2 regions of the Streptomyces sp. NPDC090119 genome follow, and region 1 is predicted to be linked to the other one. Evidence: predicted binding sites of a transcription regulator. Region 1 holds the regulator's gene; the other holds the start of a gene.
The links. Region 1 encodes HrcA, which represses chaperone genes, less so after heat shock. Its sites were predicted from a motif close to TTNGCACTCNGNNNNNCNGAGTGCNAA; they were not measured.
Positions count from the first base shown of each region.

Region 2: a site for HrcA is predicted at 4,440-4,466, ahead of groES (co-chaperone GroES). Genes of this name have one in related genera too.

Region 1 covers NZ_JBIVDK010000002.1:700,556-707,612, reverse strand. The annotation lists gene ACIPPM_RS10635 (Uma2 family endonuclease) at 1-318, shown strand, start outside; gene ACIPPM_RS10630 (DUF3097 domain-containing protein) at 296-1,105, opposite strand; gene ACIPPM_RS10625 (MBL fold metallo-hydrolase) at 1,140-1,862, opposite strand; gene hrcA (heat-inducible transcriptional repressor HrcA) at 2,021-3,037, shown strand; gene dnaJ (molecular chaperone DnaJ) at 3,038-4,177, shown strand; gene ACIPPM_RS10610 (nitronate monooxygenase) at 4,265-5,365, shown strand; gene ACIPPM_RS10605 (16S rRNA (uracil(1498)-N(3))-methyltransferase) at 5,362-6,108, shown strand; gene ACIPPM_RS10600 (hypothetical protein) at 6,138-6,518, opposite strand; gene ACIPPM_RS10595 (hypothetical protein) at 6,606-7,057, shown strand, end outside.
Region 2 covers NZ_JBIVDK010000003.1:856,981-864,037, reverse strand. The annotation lists gene rimI (ribosomal protein S18-alanine N-acetyltransferase) at 1-8, shown strand, start outside; gene tsaD (tRNA (adenosine(37)-N6)-threonylcarbamoyltransferase complex transferase subunit TsaD) at 1-1,104, shown strand; gene ACIPPM_RS16655 (hypothetical protein) at 1,101-1,355, shown strand; gene ACIPPM_RS16650 (methyltransferase domain-containing protein) at 1,604-2,896, opposite strand; gene ACIPPM_RS16645 (polysaccharide deacetylase family protein) at 2,879-3,784, shown strand; gene ACIPPM_RS16640 (hypothetical protein) at 3,781-4,290, shown strand; gene groES (co-chaperone GroES) at 4,613-4,921, shown strand; gene groL (chaperonin GroEL) at 5,039-6,667, shown strand; gene ACIPPM_RS16625 (hypothetical protein) at 6,867-7,057, opposite strand, start outside.

The DNA of each region.
Region 1 (7,057 bases):
GACAGCGGACGTCTGGTGCCATGCCGACTGATCAGCTTGGTGGTTGAGGTCGTTTCCAAGTCCAGCGTGCACCACGATTACGTGATCAAGCGCTCGATCTACGCGGCGGGGGAGATTCCCGCGTACCTCGTCATCGACCCGATCATGGGGCACTCCGTACTGCTCACAAAGCCCGCAGGCAAGGGGGATGACGCGGACTACCGGAGCCAAGAGATCATCAAATTCGGTGACCGACTACCGCTGGATGTACTCGGCATTGAACTGGACACGGACGAATTCGGGACCCTGCCTGGGGTCAGGCCCCACCGCTATCCGTGACGAAGTCGATCAGTTCCTCCACCCGCCCCAGCAGCTCCGGCTCCAGGTCCCGATAAGACGTCACCTTCGCCAGGATCGCCTGCCACACCGCACCGGTGTTTTCCGGCCAGCCCAGGGCCTTGCAGACGCCCTTCTTCCAGTCCTGGCCGTGGGGGACGCGGGGCCAGGCGGGGATGCCGACGGCCGACGGTTTCACGGCCTCCCAGATGTCGATGTACGGGTGCCCGACCACCAGGGCGTGCTCGCTGGTCACCGACCGGGCGATGCGCCACTCCTTGGTGCCGGGCACCAGATGGTCGACCAGGATGCCCAGGCGGGCGTCCGCGTCGGGGGCGAATTCGGCCACGATCGAGGGCAGATCGTCCACGCCCTCCAGGTACTCCACGACCACGCCCTCGATGCGCAGGTCATCGCCCCAGACCTTCTCCACCAGCTCGGCGTCGTGCCGACCCTCGACGTAGATCCGCCCGGCGCGGGCCACGCGGGCGCGGGCGCCCGGGACGGCGACGGAGCCGGAGGCGGTGCGGGCGGGCTTCGCCGGGGCGGCGGCCGGGCGGACCAGGGTGACCGGGCGGCCCTCCAGCAGGAAGCCGCGCGGCTCCAGCGGGAACACCCGGTGCTTGCCGAAGCGGTCCTCCAGCGTCACCGTCCCCGCCTCGCAGCGGATCACCGCCCCGCAGAACCCGGTACCGGGCTCCTCCACCACCAGCCCCGGCTCCGCCGCCACCTCGGGCACCGGCTGAGGCTTCTTCCAGGGGGCGGTCAGGTCGGGGGAGTAGTCGCGCATTCTGATGACCATAGGAGAAGCGGCCGCCCGGTACTCAGGACACGCCGAAACGTGCTGCCAGGGCGTCGCGTTGACGTCGTACGAAGGCAGCGTCGACCACCGCTCCGTGACCGGGCACGTACAGCGCGTCCTCGCCGCCCAGGGCCAGCAGCCGGTCCAGCGCGGCGGGCCAGCGGGACGGCACCGCGTCCGGGCCCGCCTGCGGTTCGCCGGACTCCTCGACCAGGTCGCCGCAGAAGACGACCTCGGGGGAGCCGGGCACCAGCACCGCGAGATCGTGGGCGGTGTGCGCGGGGCCGACGTTGGCCAGCAGCGCCTGGCGGCCGCCGCCGAGGTCGAGCGTCCACTCGCCGGACACCAGATGCGCGGGCGGCAGCAGGGCGCGTACGGCGGCCTCCGCCTCCCCGGCCGGGACCCCGTGGCCGACCGCGTCCCGCCGCAGCGGCTCCCGCTCGTGCGCGAGAACCACGTCCAGCCCGACCGCGCCGTAGACCTCCGCCCCGGCGAAGGCGGGGGCGCCCAGGACATGATCGAAGTGCGGGTGGGTCAGCGCGAGATGAGTCACATCGCGCCCGGCCAGCCTCCGCACGGCGGCCCGCAGCCCGGCCCCCTCCGCGAGGCCCGACCCCGCGTCCACCACCAGTGCCGTGCCCACGCCCAGCACCAGCCCCACCGTGCAGTCCCAGCCCGGCAGTCGGCACCGCCCCACCCCTTCGGCCAGCCGCTCCCACCCGAGGTCTTCCCAAGTCACGGTCATCCCCGCACGCTAGCTGGGGACAAGCCGGGCGGACCGCACCGACCTTGCCCGATGAGCACCCCACGGCCGTACACTGGCCGGGGAAGTCTGGCACTCGCGTACGCAGAGTGCCAGGCGGTACACCGCAGGGGCCGGGGGGCGACGTGATGGAGGTGCGCATGCTGAGCGAACGCAGGCTGCAGGTACTGCGCGCCATCGTGCAGGACTACGTCGGCACCGAGGAGCCCGTCGGCTCCAAGGCCCTCACCGAACGGCACAGCCTCGGCGTCTCCCCGGCCACCGTGCGCAACGACATGGCCGCGCTGGAGGAGGAGGGGTTCATCGCCCAGCCGCACACCAGCGCCGGGCGCATCCCCACCGACAAGGGCTACCGGCTCTTCGTCGACAAGCTCGCCGGTGTGAAGCCGATGACGGCGCCCGAGCGGCGTGCGATCCAGAACTTCCTGGAGGGCGCGGTCGACCTCGACGACGTCGTGGCCCGCACGGTCCGGCTGCTCGCGCAGCTCACCCGGCAGGTCGCCGTCGTGCAGTACCCCTCACTGACCCGGTCCACGGTCCGGCATGTGGAACTGCTCTCACTCGCCCCCGCCCGCGTGATGCTCGTGCTGATCACGGACACCGGCCGGGTCGAGCAGCGGATGGTCGACTGCCCCGCGCCGTTCGGCGAGGCACCGCTCGCGGACCTGCGGGCGCGGCTCAACAGCAAGGTGGCCGGACGCCGGTTCAGCGACGTACCGCGATTGGTCGAGGACCTCCCCGATGCCTTCGAGGCGGAGGATCGCGGTACGGTCTCCACAGTGCTCTCCACTCTGCTGGAGACACTCGTCGAGGAGAACGAGGAACGGCTGATGATCGGCGGCACCGCCAATCTCACCCGTTTCGGACATGACTTCCCCCTGGTGATCCGGCCCGTGCTGGAGGCCCTCGAGGAGCAGGTCGTGCTCCTCAAGCTCCTCGGCGAGGCCAAAGATCCGGGCGTGACCGTGCGTATCGGGCACGAGAACGCCCACGAGGGACTCAACTCCACGTCCGTCGTGTCGGTCGGCTACGGTTCGGGCGGCGAGGCGGTTGCCAAGCTCGGCGTGGTCGGACCGACCCGCATGGACTACCCGGGAACGATGGGAGCGGTACGCGCAGTGGCACGGTACGTCGGACAGATCCTGGCGGAGTCGTAAGTGGCCACGGATTACTACGCCGTTCTCGGCGTGCGCCGCGACGCGTCGCAGGATGAGATCAAGAAGGCGTTCCGCAGGCTCGCGCGCGAGCTGCATCCGGACGTCAATCCCGATCCGAAGACCCAGGAGCGGTTCAAGGAGATCAACGCCGCCTACGAGGTGTTGTCGGACCCGCAGAAGAAGCAGGTCTACGACCTCGGCGGCGACCCCCTCTCGCAGGCCGGCGGCGCCGGTGGCGCGGGCGGTTTCGGGGCCGGTGGCTTCGGCAACTTCTCCGACATCATGGACGCGTTCTTCGGTACGGCGTCGCAGCGCGGCCCGCGCTCGCGCACCCGGCGCGGCCAGGACGCGATGATCCGGATCGAGGTCGAGCTGGACGAGGCGGCCTTCGGCACGACCAAGGACATCCAGGTCGACACGGCGGTCGTCTGCAACACCTGCAGCGGCGAGGGCGCGGCCCCCGGCACCACCGCGCAGACCTGTGACATGTGCCGCGGCCGTGGCGAGGTCTCCCAGGTCACCCGGTCCTTCCTGGGCCAGGTCATGACCTCCCGCCCCTGCCCCCAGTGCCAGGGCTTCGGCACCGTGGTCCCGACCCCGTGCCCCGAGTGCGCGGGCGACGGCCGGGTCCGCTCCCGGCGCACCCTGACCGTGAAGATCCCCGCCGGTGTCGACAACGGCACCCGTATCCAGCTCGCGGGCGAGGGCGAGGTCGGCCCCGGCGGCGGCCCCGCCGGTGACCTGTACGTCGAGATCCACGAGCTGCCGCACTCCACCTTCCAGCGGCGCGGCGACGACCTGCACTGCACGGTCACCATCCCGATGACGGCCGCGGCCCTCGGCACCAAGGTGCCGCTGGAGACGCTGGACGGCATGGAGGAGGTCGACATCCGGCCCGGCACCCAGTCCGGCCAGTCGATCCCGCTGCACGACCGGGGCGTCACGCATCTGCGCGGCGGCGGCCGGGGCGACCTCATCGTGCACGTCGAGGTCACCACCCCGACCAAGCTCGACGCCGAGCAGGAGCGGGTGCTGCGGGAGCTGTCCAAGCTGCGCGGCGAGGAGCGGCCCACGGGTCAGTTCCAGCCCGGCCAGCAGGGGCTGTTCTCCCGGCTGAAGGACGCGTTCAACGGACGCTGATGTCGGGGGGCGTTCGCGCCCCCCGACCCCGGTCGGCCCCGTCCGGCCCGATTCGGACTTGTCAGGCGGACATGACACCATGCGGGCATGTCCTCCGCACTGGCCGATCTCGTCGTGCACCCGATCGTGCAGGCCCCCATGGCGGGCGGTGTCGCCGTGCCGGAACTGGCCGCCGCCGTCTCCGAGGCCGGAGGGCTCGGTTTCCTCGCCGCCGGATACAAGACCGCCGACGGCATGTACCGCGAGATCAAGCGGCTGCGCGGGCTGACCAGCCGCCCCTTCGGCGTCAACCTCTTCCTGCCCCAGCCCGCCCACGCCGAGTCCGGCGCGGTCGAGCTGTACGCACAGCAACTGGCCGGTGAGGCCGCCTGGTACGAGACCGGGACCGGCGACCCCGACGGCGGCCGCGACGACGGCTACGACGCCAAGCTCGCCGTCCTGCTGGACGATCCCGTCGCCGCCGTCTCCTTCCACTTCGGTGTGCCCGACCCGGAGGCGCTGGCCGCGCTGCGCCGCGCCGGGACCGTCACCCTGGTCACCGCCACCACCGTCGAAGAGGCCCGCGCGGTCGAGCGGGCCGGGGCGGACGCGGTGATCGCGCAGGGCATCGAGGCGGGCGGCCACCAGGGCACCCACCGCGACCTCGCGGAGAACGACGGCACCGGACTCGGCCTGCTGTCCCTGGTCACCCAGGTCGCGCAGGCCGTCGAGATCCCGGTCGTCGCCGCCGGAGGCATCATGCGGGGCGCGCAGATCGCCGCCGCCCTCGCCGCCGGGGCCACCGCCGCCCAGCTCGGCACCGCGTTCCTCGCCACCCCCGAGTCCGGCGCCCCCGAGGCCCACAAGCGGGCGCTGACCGACCCGGTGTTCCCGCGCACCGAGCTGACCCGCGCCTTCTCCGGACGCCCGGCGCGCGCCCTGACCAACCGCTTCCTGCGTGAGCACGGGCCGTACGCGCCCGCCGCCTACCCCGACGTGCACCACCTGACCGCGCCGCTGCGCAAGGCCGCCACCGCCGCCGGGGACGCCCAGGGCATGTCGCTCTGGGCGGGCCAGGGCCACCGGCTTGCCCGGCCGCTGCCCGCGGCCGAACTCGTCCGCACCCTCGCCGCCGAACTCAACCTCGTACGGGGCGAGTCGGGGCGCCAGTACCGACCCATCAGAGCCCAGGGAGGGGACGCGCGATGACCGCGCCCGTCTTCGTCGTCGAGCACTTCCGCGCGGACGGCACCCGGTACGTACTCGACGGCCCCGAGGGACGGCACGCCGTCTCCGTGAAGCGGCTCGAACCCGGCGAGGAGGTCGTCCTCACCGACGGCGCCGGGCGCTACGCGCAGTGCCGGGTCACCGGCACCGAGGGCAAGGACCGGCTGATCGTCGAGCTGCCCGAGGTGCGCGAGGAGCCGGAGCCGCGGCCCCGCATCACCGTCGTGCAGGCACTGCCCAAGGGTGACCGGGGTGAAGTCGCCGTGGAGACCATGACCGAGACCGGGGTCGACCGGATCGTGCCCTGGCAGGCGTCGCGCTGCATCACCCAGTGGAAGGGCGAGCGGGGGCTGAAGGCGCTCGGCAAGTGGCGCTCCACCGCCCGCGAGGCGGGCAAGCAGTCCCGGCGGGTCCGCTTCCCCGAGGTCGCGGACACGGCAACGACCAAGCAGGTGGCGGCACTTCTCGCGCGGGCCGACTTCGCCGCCGTGCTGCACTCCGACTTCGACCACGAGTCGGTCCCGCTGGCCACCGCCGAACTGCCCGCCGAGGGCGAGATCGTGCTCGTCGTCGGTCCCGAAGGGGGCGTCTCGCGCGACGAGTTGGCGCTCTTCGAGGAAGCCGGTGCCCGCGCCTGCGTGCTCGGCCCCTCGGTCCTGCGCACCTCCACCGCGGGCACCGCCGCGACCGCCCTCCTGCTGGGCCGCACCGGCCGCTGGTCCTGAACTGAACCCGCTCGGCACCCAGCTCGTCTTCACCGCCCGGAGCGTCGAGCCGGTGCTGCCGCTGCCCGGCTGACGGCGACGGCCGGCAGCAGCTCCCACCCGTCCACCTCGCCGACCGTGTCCCCGCGCCGACGGATCTCGTCCACGAACGCCCGGACGACGGCGGGTTCGTGCAGGTTCACCCAGTTCCCGTGCTCGTCGCTCACCAGCCCGGTGTGGAAGTGGAATCCGGTGCCCGCGACACGGCCGGGCCCCTCGTCGAAGACGACGCGTACGGCGGCGCCGTCCCGGTGCAGGGTCAGCACCTCCCGGTGCCGGTCGCCCGTGAGGCGCCGGTGCCGGACCGACCACCGGTACGCGGTGCCGTCCGGCAGGGTCAGGTGCCTGAGTCTGCGTTCGTCGCTGCGCACAGGGGCAGCGTACTGAGGGCCGCACGTTCGGGTGACTGGCTGTATGCGGCCTTCCGCCGTGCGGGAGTCGGTGGGACGCTGGGCCGTATGGGGGCATCGATGTGGATACGCCGCGGTCCGCGTCCCGTGCGGCTGCTGGCCGTGACCGGGCTCGCGGTGCTGGTCGCCGCCGGGGTGACGGGATGTCAGCCCGGCGAGCTGGGGGCGGCCTCGGTCGCGTACACCACCGACTCGACGGCGACCGACGCACTGAAGAAGCGTGATGTGGACGTGAGTTGGCTGACCTGTACCGGCAGGCAGGTCGGCGGGTCGTCGGCCGGCGGGTCGCCGAGCGAGTCCACCGTGGTCACCGTGGACTGCCAGGGGAAGACCAAGGACGGGCGGGACATCACCGTCACCGGCAAGGTGACCCGCGCGGTGAGCGGGGCCTGCGTGCGCGGCAATCTCACCGCCGAGGTCGGCGGACGGCAGGTCTTCCGGGTCAGCGGGCTCGGCAACTGCGATGTGGGCCCCTCCTACACCCCGCCCGCGACCTACCG
Region 2 (7,057 bases), on a different contig from region 1:
ATGGCTGACGAACCTCTCGTCCTCGGCATCGAGACCTCCTGCGACGAGACCGGCGTCGGCATCGTGCGCGGCACCACCCTGCTCGCCGACGCGGTCGCCTCCAGCGTCGAGGAGCACGCCCGCTTCGGCGGTGTCGTGCCCGAGGTGGCGTCCCGCGCGCACCTGGAGGCGATGGTCCCGACCATCCACCGCGCGCTGAAGGAGGCGGGCGTCACCGCCCGCGACCTCGACGGCATCGCCGTCACCGCCGGTCCCGGCCTCGCGGGCGCCCTGCTGGTCGGCGTCTCGGCCGCCAAGGCGTACGCCTACGCCCTCGGCAAGCCCCTCTACGGCGTGAACCACCTCGCCTCGCACATCTGCGTGGACCAGCTGGAGCACGGCCCGCTGCCCGAGCCGACCATGGCGCTGCTGGTCTCCGGCGGCCACTCCTCGCTGCTGCTGTCCTCGGACATCACCTCCGACGTCCGGCCGATGGGCGCCACCATCGACGACGCGGCCGGTGAGGCGTTCGACAAGATCGCCCGCGTGCTGAACCTGGGCTTCCCCGGCGGCCCGGTCATCGACCGCTACGCCCGCGAGGGCGACCCGACGGCCATCGCCTTCCCGCGCGGCCTGAGCGGCCCCCGCGACCCCGCGTACGACTTCTCCTTCTCCGGTCTGAAGACCGCCGTGGCCCGCTGGATCGAGGCGAAGCGCGCGGCCGGTGAGGAGGTGCCGGTGCGTGACGTGTCCGCCTCCTTCCAGGAGGCCGTGGTGGACGTGCTGACCCGCAAGGCGGTGCGCGCCTGCAAGGACGAGGGCGTCGACCACCTCATGATCGGCGGCGGTGTCGCGGCCAACTCCCGGCTGCGGGCGCTGGCCCAGGAGCGCTGCGAGGCGGCCGGTATCCGGCTGCGGGTGCCGCGCCCCAAGCTGTGCACGGACAACGGCGCGATGGTCGCCGCACTCGGCGCCGAGATGGTCGCCCGCAACCGGGCCGCCTCCGACTGGGACCTGTCCGCCGACTCCTCCCTGCCGGTCACCGAACCGCACGTGCCGGGCAACGGCCACAGCCACGACCACGACCATGTGCACGAGGTCAGCAAGGAGAACCTGTACTCGTGAGCGTCGCCCTGATGTGGGAGGCGAAGGCCGCCGAGGGCCGGGGCGGGGAGCTGCTGGAGTGGGCGCGCGCGCAGGAGCTGGCCGCGCGCCCGCTGCGCCGCGAGACCTTCCGGGCACCGGGGGACCGGGTGCTGGTCATCACCTGGTGGGACGCGGCCTACGACGCGGACGTACCGGAACTCCCGGCGCCGGACCCGGAGCTGGTGTCCCGGCCGGTGCACCGGTGGCGGTTCGAGCCGGTCGAGAACTGAGGGGCGCGATCCGTCGGCTCCGGGTGGCGCGCGACGGTGATCTCTGGCTATGATCATCACACAGCGAACGGCCGGAACAACTCCGGTACGAACGCCGCGCGTTGGTGGTCCAAGTCAAGACGCCCCGCTTCCTGCGGGGAAATGCAGGTGCAAGACCTGCCCAGCGCTCAGATCAGAAGGCCGCTCCGGTTCCGACCGGGGCGGCCTTCGCCGTTCCCGGCCCGCGAGGGGCCGGGGGCCGAGGGCGCCTACGCCGGGTGCCCGATCAGCATGGTCGGCGCGCCCGCCACGCGGGTCATGAACACGGTCGCGGCGTGGGGGCCCTGCGGCTTGACCTTCTTCCGCAGTTCCTCCGGTTCGACCGCCGAGCCGCGCTTCTTCACGGTCAGGTTGCCGACCCCGCGCTCCCGCAGCAGCGCCTTCAGCTTCTTGACGTTGAACGGCATCCGGTCGGTGATCTCGTAGGCGGTGGCGTACGGGGTCGGGCGGAGTTCGTCGGCGGTGATGTACGCGATCGTCTCGTCCAGCAGGCCGCCGTCCAGTTCCTCGGCGACCTCCGCGACCAGGTGGGCCCGGATCACCGCGCCGTCCGGCTCGTAGAGGTACCGGCCGGGGGTACGGACCGCCGGGTCGGGCAGGCCCCGGCCCAGGAGGGTGCGGGGGCCGGGGAGGAGCGTGGCGCGGATGCCGCCCGGCGCGTCGGTGCCGAACCAGAGCACGGCCTCCTTCACATCACCCCCGTCCGAGATCCACTCGGCCTCGGCCTCGGCGGGCACCGTTTCGTGCGGGATGCCGGGCGCGATCTTCAGGGCGGCGCGGGGAGCGGCGAGCGCGGTGGCCACGGCCCAGGACAGGGGCGGCGAGTACGCCTCCGGGTCGAAGACGCGGCCGCGTCCGCCGCGCCGGGCGGGGTCCACGAACACCGCGTCGTACCCGGCGGTGTCCACCTCGGTGACGTCGGCCTCGCGCACCTCGATCAGCTCACCGAGGCCCAGCACCTCGGCGTTGGCCCGCGCGACGGCCGCGGTCAGCGGGTCCCGGTCCACCGCGAGGACCCGGATTCCGGCGCGGGCCAGCGCGAGCGCGTCACCGCCGATCCCGCAGCACAGGTCGGCCACCGAGGTGATGCCGAGCGCCCGCATACGCTCCGCGCGGTACGCGGCCACGCTCGCCCGGGTCGACTGCTCGACGCCGTTCGGCGTGAAGAACATCCGCCGCGCGTCCTCGGCCCCGAACTTGGCCTCCGCCCGCTGGCGCAGCCGGGCCTGGCCGAGCGCGGCCGACACCAGCCCCGCCGGGTGGGTGCGGCGCAGCCGGGTGGCCACGGCGAGTTCGTCGACGGGCGCGGTGCCGCGCACCTCGTCGAGGAGGGCCCGGCCCTCGTCGGTGCGCAGCGCGTGGAATCCCTGGAGAGCGGAGAGCTGGTCGTTCACCGGCTCATTGTGGGCCAGTCGGTGGACCGTGCGCCTCCGGCGGCGGTGTCGGGCCGGGATCGGGGCGGGTACCTGCCAAGATCCGGCACCATGCGACATGTAGTACAAAATGACAAATCCCGGACCAGGTTCGGGTCCCTGGCCGTGCGCTGCTCGGCCGCAGCGCTGGCCGCGACCGCCGTGCTCACCGGCTGCTCGGACTCTGGCTCCGCCCCCGCCGGGCAGGGCGGCCCCGCCAAGGCCCCTGACGCCGCCTCGGCCCGCCTCGCGGAGCAGCGGCGCATGGTGGCGGCGGCCCGCAAGTGGCGGCTCGACCAGGTACCGCTCACGGCCCCGGCCCCGCCGAAGGTCAAGCCGAGGATCACCGCGCGCGCGGGGTTCCAGGTGGACCACCAGGAGGACGAGAACCTCCCCCCGGTCTTCACCACCGTCCCCACCGACAAGAAGATCGTCTTCCTCACCATCGACGACGGCGCCGAGAAGGACCCCCGGTTCCTGGAGATGATGCGCGAGCTGAAGGTCCCGTACACCGCCTTCCTCAGCAACTACCTGGTGAAGGACGACTACGGCTACTTCCGCAAGATGCAGTCGTACGGGAACACCGTCAACAACCACACCCTGACCCACCCCTACCTGCCCGGCCTCTCCTACGAGCAGCAGCGCCAGGAGATCTGCGGCATGCAGGACATCATGGAGAAGCAGTACGGCAAGCGCCCCGAGGTCCTGCGCCCGCCCTACGGCGACTACAACCAGGACACCCTGCGCGCCGCCAAGTCCTGCGGCATCAAGTACGCGCCGATCTGGAACGAGGAGGTCTTCGTCGACCACTGGGAGTACCGCGAGGACGACCAGCGACTGCGCAAGGGCGACATCGTCCTCACCCACTTCCGGGGCACCGACGAGTGGGACGGCACGATGCTCGACGACATGCGCCGCTTCCTGAACAAGGTCACCCGCGAGGGATACGCCGTGGCACGCCTGGAGGACTACCTGTGAGGCGCCGGGCGCGGCCGGCCCACCGTGCGGCACGGGCCGTCGCGCTCGCCTCGGCCGCACTGCTGCTCACCGGCTGCGCCCAGTCGGTCGACCCCATCGAACGCCTCACCAAGAAGGCCGCGCAGGGCGTCCACCGCCCCTCCCCGGCCCGCCCCCTCTCGGTCCGTACGGGGACGCGGGGGGTGGACCACGTGGCCACGACCGACAAGGTCGTCTTCCTGACCTACGACGAGGAGGCCGTACGCGACCGGAGGCTGGCCGCCCTGATCGGCGAACTCCGCCTGCCGGTCACCGTCTTCACCCGAGCCGAAGCCCCCGCCCACTGGCGCGCCACGACCACCCGCCACGGCCTCGCCTACAAGGGCACCCCCAGACACCTGACCCCCGGCGACATCATCCGCATCACCCCGGGCCGGGAGGGCACCCTGACCGAGCGCACGGCGCAGGTGCTGAAGGAGGCCCGGGACCGGGGCCTGACGCCGGGAAAGCTGACGGACTACCCGTAGACACTTCAGCCCGTCCGGCGATCGAGGACGAGGCCCGTCCAGGGCCGAAGCGGGGGCCCGGGGGCGGCAGCCCCCTGGACGACGAGCGTCCCAACGGCACGGTGAAGCCACACCAAAGAGGTACCCATCCCCGACGCGCCGCACGGCAATTGGCACTCCGCTTGACCGAGTGCTAACCCCGGTCATAGTCTCGGCACTGGCACTCGGCACATGAGAGTGCCAACAAAGCGACGGGCAGGTCCGGCACCCGCGACGACGGATCGACCTGGTCGCCACCTCAGACAGTCAACCCCGTGAATTCTCAGAAGGGGGAGGTCGGATCGTGACGACCGCCAGCTCCAAGGTTGCCATCAAGCCGCTCGAGGACCGCATCGTGGTCCAGCCGCTGGACGCCGAGCAGACCACGGCCTCGGGCCTGGTCATTCCGGACACCGCGAAGGAGAAGCCCCAGGAGGGCGCCGTCCTCGCCGTCGGTCCGGGCCGCTTCGAGAACGGCGAGCGCCTGCCGCTCGACGTCAAGGTCGGCGACATCGTGCTGTACAGCAAGTACGGCGGCACCGAGGTGAAGTACAACGGCGACGAGTACCTCGTCCTCTCGGCCCGCGACGTGCTCGCGATCATCGAGAAGTAGTTCACCCCGAAGCATCTGCTTCACCACTGCGCCCCTGGTTCCCGCGACCGTAAAGAAGCCGGGCGGCCGGGGGCGCAGGCACATCCACCCAGATTTTCCGAGAGGGCTCCCGCTGTCATGGCGAAGACACTGAAGTTCGACGAGGACGCCCGTCGCGCCCTTGAGCGCGGCGTCAACAAGCTTGCCGACACGGTGAAGGTGACGATCGGCCCCCGCGGCCGCAACGTCGTCATCGACAAGAAGTTCGGCGCGCCCACCATCACCAACGACGGTGTCACGATCGCCCGTGAGGTCGAGATCGAGGACCCGTTCGAGAACCTCGGCGCCCAGCTGGTGAAGGAGGTGGCGACCAAGACCAACGACATCGCGGGTGACGGCACCACCACCGCCACCGTGCTCGCCCAGGCGCTGGTCCGCGAGGGCCTGAAGAACGTCGCCGCCGGTGCCTCCCCGGCCGCCCTGAAGAAGGGCATCGACGCCGCGGTCAAGGCGATCTCCGAGGACCTGCTCGCCTCGGCCCGCCCGATCGACGAGAAGTCCGACATCGCCGCCGTCGCCGCGCTGTCCGCCCAGGACCAGCAGGTCGGCGAGCTGATCGCCGAGGCCATGGACAAGGTCGGCAAGGACGGTGTCATCACCGTCGAGGAGTCCAACACCTTCGGTCTGGAGCTGGACTTCACCGAGGGCATGGCCTTCGACAAGGGCTACCTGTCCCCGTACTTCGTCACCGACCAGGAGCGTATGGAGGCCGTCCTCGACGACCCGTACATCCTGATCAACCAGGGCAAGATCTCCTCGATCACCGAGCTGCTCCCGCTGCTCGAGAAGATCATCCAGAGCAACGCCTCGCGTCCGCTGCTGATCATCGCCGAGGACGTCGAGGGCGAGGCCCTGTCGACCCTGGTGGTCAACAAGATCCGTGGCACCTTCAACGCCGTCGCGGTGAAGGCCCCCGGCTTCGGCGACCGCCGCAAGGCGATGCTCCAGGACATGGCCGCGCTCACCGGCGCCACGGTCATCTCCGAGGAGGTCGGCCTCAAGCTCGACCAGGCCGGTCTGGACGTGCTCGGTTCCGCCCGCCGCGTGACCGTCACCAAGGACGACACCACCATCGTCGAGGGTGGCGGCGACTCCGCCGACGTGCAGGGCCGCATCGCGCAGATCAAGGCCGAGATCGAGAACACCGACTCCGACTGGGACCGCGAGAAGCTCCAGGAGCGCCTCGCCAAGCTGGCCGGCGGCGTGTGCGTGATCAAGGTCGGCGCCGCCACCGAGGTGGAGCTGAAGGAGAAGAAGCACCGTCTGGAGGACGCCATCTCCGCGACCCGCGCCGCGGTCGAGGAAGGCATCGTCTCCGGTGGTGGCTCCGCGCTGGTGCACGCCGCGAAGGTCCTGCAGGACGGTCTCGGCAAGACCGGCGACGAGGCCACCGGTGTGACCGTCGTCCGCAACGCGGTCGTCGAGCCGCTGCGCTGGATCGGCGAGAACGCCGGCCAGGAGGGCTACGTCATCGTCTCCAAGGTCAAGGACCTGGAGAAGGGCCACGGCTACAACGCCGCGACCGGCGAGTACGGCGACCTGGTCAAGGCCGGTGTCATCGACCCGGTCAAGGTCACCCGCTCCGCCCTGGAGAACGCCGCCTCCATCGCCTCCCTCCTCCTCACGACCGAGACCCTGGTCGTCGAGAAGAAGGAAGAGGAAGAGGCCACCGCGGGCCACGGCCACGGCCACGGCCACTCCCACTAAGGCAACGCCCGTTCAGGGCAAGTGACTTCGCCCCGCCATGTCCTCCCGGCGGGGCGAAGCGCTGTTCAGAGCTCGACCGTTGGTTGATGAAAGCTCCGACCGACAACATGCTGGCAATGTCTGGTCGTCATGTGCCTTCGCTGGGGGGGGGATTCCGAGTCACCCGGCGCACATCCGGATCGAAGGCGTGCACTCATCTCTAGGAGATGGCCATGTCCTGTTCCCGCCAGCCCTTGTAGGCGAGTGGAAGTTCCGTATAGGTGTAGGACGGGAGCCCGTTACCGAACTCCCGCAGTTTCGCGTAATCCTTCTTCAGGTCTCCCTCGGTGGGGAACTTTCCAAATTCGATGGCCATGCAGAGCACGTCCTCGACCGTAACGACCGTGAGGT